Regions from separate parts of the Arachidicoccus ginsenosidimutans genome, predicted to be linked through region 1. Evidence: riboswitches for the same ligand, from Rfam matches in the RefSeq annotation. Region 1 holds a riboswitch; the other holds the start of a gene.
What was found. A riboswitch is a leader RNA that binds a small molecule or an ion and turns the genes downstream of it on or off. The one in region 1 is predicted to bind cobalamin.
Positions count from the first base shown of each region.

Region 2: another riboswitch for cobalamin. It lies ahead of A9P82_RS03920 (TonB-dependent receptor); the one in region 1 lies ahead of metE (5-methyltetrahydropteroyltriglutamate--homocysteine S-methyltransferase).

Region 1 covers NZ_CP015971.1:2,165,532-2,171,278, forward strand. The annotation lists gene A9P82_RS09765 (TonB-dependent receptor domain-containing protein) at 1-1,299, opposite strand, end outside; gene A9P82_RS09770 (Bax inhibitor-1/YccA family protein) at 1,487-2,254, opposite strand; gene A9P82_RS09775 (polysaccharide deacetylase family protein) at 2,371-3,282, opposite strand; cobalamin riboswitch at 3,415-3,604, shown strand; gene metE (5-methyltetrahydropteroyltriglutamate--homocysteine S-methyltransferase) at 3,755-5,747, shown strand, end outside.
Region 2 covers NZ_CP015971.1:850,046-855,792, reverse strand. The annotation lists gene A9P82_RS03940 (tetratricopeptide repeat protein) at 1-308, shown strand, start outside; gene A9P82_RS03935 (sigma-70 family RNA polymerase sigma factor) at 646-1,503, shown strand; gene A9P82_RS03930 (aspartate carbamoyltransferase catalytic subunit) at 1,609-2,532, shown strand; gene coaD (pantetheine-phosphate adenylyltransferase) at 2,614-3,084, shown strand; cobalamin riboswitch at 3,093-3,291, shown strand; gene A9P82_RS03920 (TonB-dependent receptor) at 3,400-5,379, shown strand; gene A9P82_RS03915 (DUF5074 domain-containing protein) at 5,426-5,747, shown strand, end outside.

The sequences.
Region 1 (5,747 bases):
TCCGCGGCGAAGTTGCGGCTCGTGCAACCGGTTTCCGTCGGGATTTAAAAATTCCGTATTCAGTTGCTGATGCATTGAACTATTAAACTGTGAATAATCAAAATTCGCAGTAAGTTCCTGTCCCGATGAATCGATTTCCCATTTGTAATTCAAATCGTAAGTGAGCGAATGCCATGGCTTTTTTTCTGTTGTATGGGATACAACAGATGAATCGAGATGGTAATTTTCATCGTAAAAATGAATAGGACCGGAAACCAAATGCGTTCCTGATTCAAAAGCGCCGTCCACCATTGCGCCGATGGTTTGGTTGCTGTCGATAGAATAATCTACTCCCGCTTTGAAACTTTGATAATTATCGCTTTCCGTTTGCGGATTGGATTGCTGCATTATCAAGCTCGGCATTGAATTATTATCGCTATAAAACTTGCGCGTAAGGTTAAAAGTTCTGCTGTTCTTCCCGTCGGAAGAATTAAAATTGCCAAACAGATTTACTTTCCCTTTCTTATAATTCATGTTCAGTCCGGCGTTGTAATGCGGATGAATGCCTTGCGCATAACCCGCATTCACGCTGCCGTTCATGCCTTCGTTGGAATTTTTCTTTAGCTTGATGTTGATGATTCCTGCCGTTCCCGCAGCATCGTATTTTGCCGACGGATTGGTCATAATCTCAATTTTTGAAAGCTGTTCCGAATTCATTGAACGAAGCATATTCACAAGTTGGTCGGCGGAGAGATAAGTTTCCTTCCCGTCAATCATTACGTTTACGCCGTTTTTGCCTTTCAGGCTGATGTTGCCGTCATGGTCAACCACAACGCCGGGAATTTTTTGCAACACTTCCAGTACATTGTTACCAGCAGCAATAATGCTTCCTTCAACATTTACCACCATCTTATCAATCTTTTGCTCGATTAGCGGTTTAGTAGCTGTAACGGTTACGCCTTGCAACTGTTTATCGGTTTCCTGCAAAATCAGTCTGGAAACATTTATTTCAGCTTGCTTTCCGTCAACTGAAAACGGCAGGCTGTACGCCATTTTTTTTCCTGTAAGACTTGCCTTAACCATGTATTTTCCCACAGGAATATTGGAAAATTTATACAGACCGTTTTCATCCGAAATAGTGTTTTTTATCGCCGAAGAATCTTTTGTCTGTAATAATATAACTGTTGCATAAGCCGCCGGGCGATTTTGCTCGTCCATAACGATTCCTTTAATTATTTGATTATCAACATTCTGCGCTTTTAATAGTTGAATACCGAATACTGATAAAAAGATAAGAACGAAGATGATTTGCTTTTTCATTTTCTATATTTTATAATACTTACCAATACATATTACAAAACAAAATTAAGTACTATGTAATACAAAGTACAAGCAAATTCATTAACGGTTTTCAGAAAGGATAAGCGGAAGGAAGTGGTTTAAAAAGAAAAAGGAAGCGTAGAAACGCCTCCTTATTTTTTAATCACAAAATTTAAAAAATGAAAAATTATTTTCTGCCGGCAAACCTGCTCAACAAGCGCAGGATTTCCATGTACAGCCAAACCATTGTTACGAGCAATCCGAATGCACCGTACCATTCCATATATTTCGGCGCACCCATTTGCGAACCGCGTTCAATCATATCAAAGTCTAATAAAAGATTCAGCGCAGCAATTGCCACAACCACTAAAGAAATACCAATACCGAGTGCACTAGAATTATACATGAACGGCAAATTTACATGAAACAAACTCAATATCATTGCAATGCCGTAGAACAATAAAACACCTACTGTTGCAGATATAATTACTGAGCGAAGCTTATCTGTAACCTTAATAATTCTAAATGCATATAATGCAAGCATAGAAACGGCTACCGCAAAAGTCAATCCCACAGCCTGCATTACAATTCCGGGATAACTTTGTGCAAACATATCATTGAACACAGCAGAAACTCCGCCTAAAAACAAACCTTCCAAAATACCATATAACGGAGCAATATATTTTGCTGTTTTGGGCTTGAAAGAAATAATCATTGCACATATAAATCCTGCAATTGCGCCCACCATCATCCATGTTTGCATTTGCGATATTTCGCTCTTTGCGTACAAGCTCCAACTGTAAAAAGCGCCTGCCATTACCATTAACAATAAAAAAGCAAATTTTCCCGCCGAGCCTGCAACAGTCATTACTCCTTCGGTCGTATCATATTGTTGCGTAGCATTTCCGAAAACTTTTTCCGACATTGCCGGATTACTTGATTTAAATAGAGCCATAGTTTAAAAATTTGAAGTAAAGGTAATACTTGAAAGTCTAATACATTATTAAAAAATATTGCCGCAGGTGCCCGGATGATTTTCTACCATTTATCTGTGCATCTGTGGTACTCCAATTATTGTTTCGCGCCGGGATAATGTTCCACCGTTTCAAACACATATCCGGGATTGCGTGTTTTTAGCAGCCGCATAAATTTGTATAAAGAGTCGGAATAATTCGGTCGGTTAAACATTCTGTCGTGCGACAAAAGAACCACCGCATTTCTACGATGCGTGTGATGATTGTTCAAGGCATTTTCCACCATGCGCACCATTGTTTCCGGCGTTTGCACAGGCACGGAACCATGACCGCTTGGGTCGCGTTTGAAATTCCATTCCGTGTCCCAACCGATAACGTTGTACCCTGCGGAATCCAGCAACTCACACACAGGTTTTACCAATGGATGCGCCTGCATACCCGTAGCTAAAACCCACGCACTATTGCCCGGCAAACGAATGAACTTTTTCTGAACATCGAGGCTCGCTTGCGCCTGCATAAAATCGTCAAAGCAGGAACGGACATGATGATAAAATGCAATGTATTTATCTCTGGCGTGCGTGTAACTGTGATTTGCCAAAAGAATTTCGGGATAAGCATTACGAATCGTATCAACTGCATCGTGCATAGCTTTCCCATAAGTCGCATGAAGCCCTACCATAAAGAAAGTTCCTTTTAGTCCAAGCGCTTTCAGATTGTGATATACATTCATTGTTCCGGGTTGCGGACCATCGTCAAATGTGAGAAAAACATACTTTTTAGTTGAGTCGATAGCAGCCGTGTCTGTGGCTGCTATCGTATTGACCGTTTTTGTTTTTACCGTACTGTCTGGAGGAATAATTGTTTCGCTTTTTACAGCTGTATCGTGCTTCTCAACCGTTAAAACAGTATCGGCTACGCTCGCAGGTACCGGAGCTTTTTCGCTGCGATTATTGTTGCATGCTGAAAATATGAAAACGCACATACCAACTTTGAGTAAAGAATATTTCATGCTGTATTTTTTATAAAACAAGAGCGAAGATAGTCGTTTGATGGTTAATAAATTGTTGATTTATAGAACAAGCTTTCTCGTGCTTCATCTACATTCATGTATCTTTATTAACTTCGCAGCCTTGTTCTTTGTTATACACCATAAGTTACAGGTTTTTCCGAAAGGAAAATTAAAAAGGAACCGTGTGTAAATCACGGGCAGACGTGCTACCGTAAGTTTCGTACCACACGATGCAACAATTTATATCCACTGATAAAATTTTATTGGGAAGGATGTTGCACCGGAAACAAGCCGGGATACTTGCCTTTAATTTTGGTCGGAGCTTTCACGATATAAAGCGGCGGCTGATGGGCATTTCAACAAATTCTTCTCCACAAGTTGAAGCACATCTTCATGTACTTACATCAACAAAAACTCCGCATAATTCAGAGCATGATTTTTATTGTTTCACGTTCTAAACAAATTAAAAACCATGTTTACGCAAAATTTAGGTTATCCGCGAATCGGTGGTAACCGCGAACTTAAAAAAGCCGTAGAAGCTTATTGGAGTAAGAAAATCTCCCAATCGGATTTGCAGCAGGCTGCACAACAAATCCGCCTGCACAATTGGCAACTGCAAAAAGATGCAGGCATTGATTTAATTCCGTCGAACGATTTTTCGTTGTACGACCAAATGCTGGATATGTGCCTTACGGTAAGCGCCATTCCACATCGTTTCCATCCGTTGATTGAAGACAAAAAATTATCCGAAACAGATTTATATTTCGCGATGGCGCGAGGCTTTCAAAGCGACGGCTTCGACATTACGGCAATGGAAATGACCAAGTGGTTCGATACGAATTATCATTACATCGTTCCAGAATTTTACGAAAACCAATCTTTTAATTTCTTATCTAACAAAATAGTTAATGATTATAAAGAAGCCAAGCAAGCGGGCATCGAAACGAAGCCTGTCATCATCGGTGCGCTTACTTTTTTATTGTTGGGCAAGGAAAAAGAAACGGAATTTAATCGTCTTGATTTGTTGAAAAACCTGTTGCCCGTTTATAAAGAAATATTGAAACAGCTGTCGGATTTGAATGTGCAATATGTTCAGTTCGATGAACCCATTTTGGCAACAAATCTCTCAAACACAGAATTGACGGCACTTTCAGCGATTTATACCGAATTAAAAAGTGCATTCCCGAACATTAAATTTGTACTCGCAAATTATTTTGAATGTTACGGCGAAAACCTTTCAACGGTTTTAGGTTTGCCTTTCGATATTATTCATTTGGATTTGGTAAGATGCCCTTCACAATTGGATGATATTATTGCTTCCGAAAAGGTTAGTTCACAAACGATATTTTCACTTGGTGTAATTGACGGAAGAAATATTTGGAAAAATGATTATGAAAAATCATTGGCAATCATCAATAAAGCCATTAATCATTTCGGAAAAGAAAGATTAATGCTTGCACCTTCATGTTCGCTATTGCATACGCCGTGCGATTTAGACAGTGAGAAAAAACTGGATGATGAATTGAAGAATTGGCTTTCATTTGCGAAGCAAAAAATCAACGAACTTGCCGAACTGAGCAAGATTGTTGATAACGCGCCCGAAGCAAATGAATTATTGGAGAAAAATAAAGCGGCAATTGCTTCACGCAAAAACTCTACGCGCATTCACAAAGGAGCCGTGAAAAACCGTGTGAAAAATATCACGGATAAAGATGCGGAAAGACAAAGCATTTTTGCAGAAAGGCAAGCAAAGCAGCACGCATTATTTAATCTTCCTTTGTTCCCAACAACAACGATTGGTTCGTTCCCGCAAACGACCGATGTACGCAAATTGCGCGCACAACTGAAGAAAGGCGAAATCTCTGAAACCGAGTATACACAAGCATTACAGGCTGCGACTATTGAAACAATCCGCTTGCAGGAAGAGTTGGATATTGATGTGTTGGTTCATGGCGAATTTGAACGTAACGACATGGTGGAATATTTCGGAGAAAACATTGATGGTTATGCTTTCTCAAATTTTGGTTGGGTGCAAAGCTACGGTTCGCGCTGCGTGAAACCGCCGATTATCTACGGCGATATTGAACGCAAAAATCCAATTACGGTGGAATGGTCATCCTTCGCGCAAAGCCAAACAAAACGCTTGATGAAAGGAATGCTCACAGGTCCGATTACGATGTTACAATGGTCTTTTGTTCGCGACGACCAACCGCGTTCGGAAACAGCTTTTCAACTCGCTTGGGCAATCAGAGATGAAGTTGTCGATTTGGAAAAGGCAGGCATAAAAATTATCCAGATTGATGAACCTGCCATTCGTGAAGGCTTGCCTTTGCGCAAAGAAAATTGGCAAACCTATTTGGCTTGGGCTGTGAAAGCCTTTAAAATCGCAGCTTCCGGCGTGCAAGACGAAACGCAGATTCATACACACATGTGCTACTCCGAGTTCAACGATATCATTCAATCTA
Region 2 (5,747 bases), 1.3 Mb from region 1:
CATCTATTGGATCGGCAGTGCCGGAAGCTGACGGTGCAAACAAATTACAACTCGGCATGATGGCAATGCAGCGCGGCGATATGAAAGCGGCGGAAGGGTATTTGCGTGCGGCTTTAAAAATAGGGATTCCTGATAACGAAAGTAAAGCCGTTGCCAATTTGGGGATGTGCCAGATTATGATGAACAGGCGTGAATTTCGTGCGGCAAAAGATTTTTTCCGCCGGGCGCAGGCTTGTAAACCTACAACGCCCGAAGTGGTAAGCCAAATCAAAGAAATTCAGAAATACATTTCCCGCGTTCCGGGTTAGTAGAAAAATATTTTGTAAAAACAAAAAGCGTCGCCTAATAGCGGCGCTTTTTGTTTTTATATAATGAAATGAATTGTTAATTGAATGTTTTTTGGCGAAGTAAAACATCATAAATTTTTATTACAAATGTAACTTTGCCCAATTAATTCAGTCAAATACTGATTGAAAATGAAAGGATACGAAATATTAAACGTGGAATAGTTGCCATAATATACAAAAAAGTTGTACCTTTGCGCGCTGTTTTAGATAAAATTTATTCGTAATTTCAGTTTTTAGGATTAGATTTGATAATAAATAGTTTGTTTTTTCGTTTATCAACCAATAAAAAGCCATTATTATGAGGCAGCTAAAAATTGCCACGCAGATTACCAATCGTGATTCACAGGCAGTAGAAAAGTATCTTCAGGAGATTTCAAAGATTTCGATGATTACACCGGAAGAGGAAACTACGCTCGCGCAAAAAATCAAGATGGGCGATCAAAGGGCTTTGGACAAGTTGGTGCAATCCAACTTACGTTTTGTGGTATCTGTGGCTAAGCAGTACCAACATCAGGGTTTATCACTTAGCGATTTAATCAACGAGGGTAACCTCGGCTTAATCAAAGCCGCACAGCGGTTCGACGAAACCAAAGGTTTCAAATTCATTTCTTACGCCGTATGGTGGATTCGCCAATCCATTTTACAAGCGTTGGCAGAGCAGGGCAGATTAGTCCGCTTGCCGCAAAACAAAATTGGCACCTACAACAAGGCGAATAAAGCTTATATGGCTTTTGAGCAGGAGCATGAACGCGAACCAAGCACGGAAGAGCTTGCAAGCATTCTCGAAATGAGCGAAACAGAGATCAACAACATTTTCCAAAGCAACACGCGCCACACATCTTTGGACGCGCCTGTTCACGAAGCGGAAGACGTAGCGATGGGCGATTTGCTCGAAGGTAGTGATGACACGGACGATGATGTGATGAAAGATTCTTTGCGCGAAGAAATTCGTCGTGTGTTGAAATCTTTGAGTCCGCGCGAAGCCGAAATCGTGAATGCGTATTTTGGTCTTGAAGGCGAAAATGGAATTACCATTGAGCAGATAGGACAGAAGTACGATTTGACGAAAGAACGTATTCGCCAGATTAAAGAAAGAGCTATCAAACGCTTGCAGAAAGCACGTTACAGCGGTTCGCTGAAATCTTATTTAGGTTAATTTGAATAAGGAAAAGTTTGAAAAACCATTCGTGAAAACGGATGGTTTTTTAATGTGAATAAGTCAGAATTGTTTTTATAAAAAATCTCCTAACTTTGCTTTTTAATGACACTCTCAACAAAACACTTGTTAGGCATTAAAGACCTTACGAAAGAAGACATTAGCCTCATTCTTTCAACTGCCAATCAATTCAAAGAAGTATTGCAACGCCCCGTAAAAAAAGTTCCTTCGTTGCGCGATGTTACCGTTGTCAATCTGTTTTTTGAAAATTCCACGCGCACTCGAATGTCGTTTGAGCTTGCGGAGAAAAGGCTTTCGGCAGACACGCTCAATTTTTCCGCATCCGCATCGTCGGTGAAAAAAGGCGAAACTTTGCTCGATACCGTGAACAACATCCTGAGCATGAAAGTAGATATGGTGGTAATGCGTCACAGTGCAAGCGGTGCGCCGCATTTTTTAGCAAAACATATTGATGCGGCTATTATCAACGCAGGCGACGGCATCAACGAACATCCTACGCAGGCTTTGCTTGATGCGTTTTCGATGAAAGAAAAATTCGGAACGCTTGAAGGATTAAAAGTTGCGATTATCGGAGATGTGATGCATAGCCGCGTAGCTTTGAGTAATATTTATCTTTTAAAGAAAATGGGAGCAGAGATTGTGGTTTGTGGTCCACCAACTTTGATTCCGAAATATTTGCAGGAAGCGCTGGATGTCCACATCGAATATAAAGTAAAAGATGCACTCGATTGGTGCGATGTGGCGAATGTGCTGCGCATTCAATTGGAACGGCAAAATCAACCACTATTTTCTTCGTTGAGAGAATATAATCTGGCTTACGGCATCAACCGGAAACTGTTGGATTCTTTGAAAAAAGAAATCGTCATTATGCATCCGGGTCCGATTAACCGCGGCGTGGAACTCGACAGCGATGTTGCCGACGGCGAATTTTCCATTATTTTAAATCAGGTAGAAAACGGCGTTGCCGTGAGGATGGCTGCATTGTATTTGTTGTCGGGGAAAGTCTGAACCTTGATTTGAAAGATTGAAAAGATTGTTGGGATTGAACACACAACAATTATTAATTTTTAATTACTAATTTTTAATTAAATGCGCATCGCTTTATTTCCCGGAACCTTCGACCCGATTACTTTGGGACACGTGGATATTGTAAACCGCTCATTGAATCTATTCGATAAAATAATTATCGGCATAGGCACGAATGCCAGCAAAATTCCTATGTATTCTGATGAGCAACGCCTGCAATGGATTAAAGAGATTTATAAAAATGATAATCGCGTGGAAGCCGCTGTTTATGAGGGTTTGACAGTTGATTTTTGTAAAAAAACAGGTGCGCAGTATATTCTTCGCGGCATTCGTTTTGTGAGTGATTTTGAATATGAAAAAACCATTGCTGATATGAACCGCAGTTTGGATAATTCCATTGAAACTATTTTCCTTACTTGTTTGCCGCAATATTCTTCTGTTGCATCAACACTTGTGCGAGATGTTATCCGTAATGGCGGCGATGCGAGTTCTTTCTTACCCGATGTTGTGAAGAATAGTATTTATCACAAATAATTTCTTTTATCTTCGCGCTCGATTAAGGTTTTTGTTTACACAAAATTAAAAGGGAAGATTGGTGTAAATTCCAACGCTATCCCCGTAGCCGTAACAAGCAGTTTTTATAAAACAAGTTGTTGAAGATTACCACTGTTTCGTTGTAAGAAATGGGAAGGTTTCAACAATGCTTCAAGCCGGAAGACCTGCCTTTATCACATATTATTTCATTGGCTTTCGGGACGAAAAGTTGAAGAACGAATTTTGACGTGCAACTATTTTGCTGTGTCTTGTTCAGCTTTGCTATTTTCTTCTCGAAGCCGCTATTTATAAGGCGTGCGGCAGATTTTACCTTTTATATTTTTATTGATTTCATCGTGCGTTTTTGCACAGGAAGATACCGCGCATCATTTAAGAGAAGTGGAAGTAAAAGGCAAAATAATTCCACTATCAACAAAATCAATCACACCTGTACAAACGCTGCAACAAAATGATTTACAAAACATCAACGGTTCAACTGTTGCCGATGCAGTCAAATATTTTTCGGGTGTTCAGGTAAAAGATTACGGCGGAATCGGTGGACTGAAAACTATATCTGTTCGCAGTTTGGGCGCGAATCACACAGGTGTGAGCTATGATGGAATTATGCTGAACGATGCACAAAACGGGCAGATTGATTTGGGAAAAATTTCGTTGGATAATGTTGAACAAATCAGTTTGTATAATGCACAACCGACAAATATTTTGCAACCTGCACGTGCATTTTCATATGCATCTGTTTTGGAATTGAAAACGATAAAACCATTATATAATGATTCGGAAAAAATAAAACTAAATGCTTCATTAAACACGGGTTCTTTTGGTTTAATCAATCCTGCTGCAACTATTCATTACAAGTTCAACAATAAACTCGCGAGTTCGCTGAATGCCGCGTGGGAAAAGGCAAACGGCGAATATAACTTCACTTATAAAAACGGTTCTGTTACGGAAAAGGGCAGAAGAACAAATGCGGATATTCACGATTTTCATGCAGCTTATAATTTGCAATATGCCATTAATGACAGCAATATTGTGAATGTTGATGCGTATTATTATCATTCGCAAAGAGGCTTGCCCGGCGCTATTATTTTATACAGCGGACAAGGAACACAACGCCAATGGGACGATAATTTTTTCGCGCAGGCTTTTTGGAAAAAAAAGTTATCAGCGCGAAGCGAATTATTGCTCAATGGAAAATATAATTACACTTATACCGATTACTTGGACACGGCTTATCAAAACGCGCAACATAGATTGGAAATGATTTTCTACCAACGCGAATTTTATGTGAGCGGTGCATACTCTTTTCAACTTTTTTCTTTTATGAAAGCAGCGTATGCAACCGATTTTTTTATTGATAATTTGCACAGCAACCAACAAGACTTTGCAACACCTACGAGATATACTTTGCTAAATAATGTAAACGTAAAATTTTCATTTGAGCAATTGCAAATTGCCGGGAACTTATTAAGTACAACAGTAAACAACAAAGTAGAACATCGCTCAAAACCCGCTAATTATCACCATTTCAGCCCGACGGTAGAATTTATTTATCAGCCATCGAAAAATGTTCCATTAAGGTTAAGAGCGTTTTATAAAGACATTTTCCGAATACCTACTTTCAACGATTTGTATTACACACAAGTAGGAAACACCAATCTGAAACCGGAATATACCAAGCAGTATAATTTGGGAATTACGTGGCGACAAAACTTTAATAATTTTATACAATCAATATTATTCATTGCTGATGGATATAATAATCGTATCAACGATATGATACTTGCCATGCCGCGTCAAAACATTTCGCAATGGAGTATGCAGAATGTAGGCAAGGCTTTTATTAAAGGTTTGGATTTAACGGCAAAGTTGAATTTTGAACCGATTGAAGAATGGCATTTCTCTTTCGATGCGAACTATACGCTACAACAATCATTGAACAATGACCCGGCATCGCCGGAGTATAAACACAAGATTCCTTATACGCCGAAGCATTTTGCTTCGTTCAATTTGTCGGCAGATTATAAAGCATTTTCATTTGCATGGAATGCGCTGTTTTCGGGCAATAGATACGATGCAGTGTACAATAGCGCCGATGCGCTTTTGCCCAAATGGAACGCGCAGGATGTAACGCTTTCATACAAATTCATTAATAAGAAATCTGCTTGGAAATTGACTTTGGAACTGAATAATTTATTCAATCAACAATATCAGATAGTAAGTTATTATCCCATGCCGGGAAGAAATTTCAAGATTGGTATTAACTGGAACATTTAAAATTTTTTATACAAATCATTATTCAAAAATAAAAAACAGAACAAAGATGAAACACACAAAACACTTATGTACATTGGCTTTGGGTGCAACCTTGTTGATTGTAGGTTGTAGTAAAAACGATTCGCCGTCTACGCCGGACAAAACGTACAAATCATTAAATGACGGATTGTATGTATTGAATGAAGGATCAGGACATAATAATACATACATTACTTATTATGATTCTATCACAAAAGATACAACTACAGACATTTATTCTAATGTGAATAGTACTCAATTGGGAAATTTTGGTAATGACGAATTGATTTATGGAAATAAATTGTATGTAGTTATAAATGGTTCAAATTATGTAAGTGTAATGGATAAAA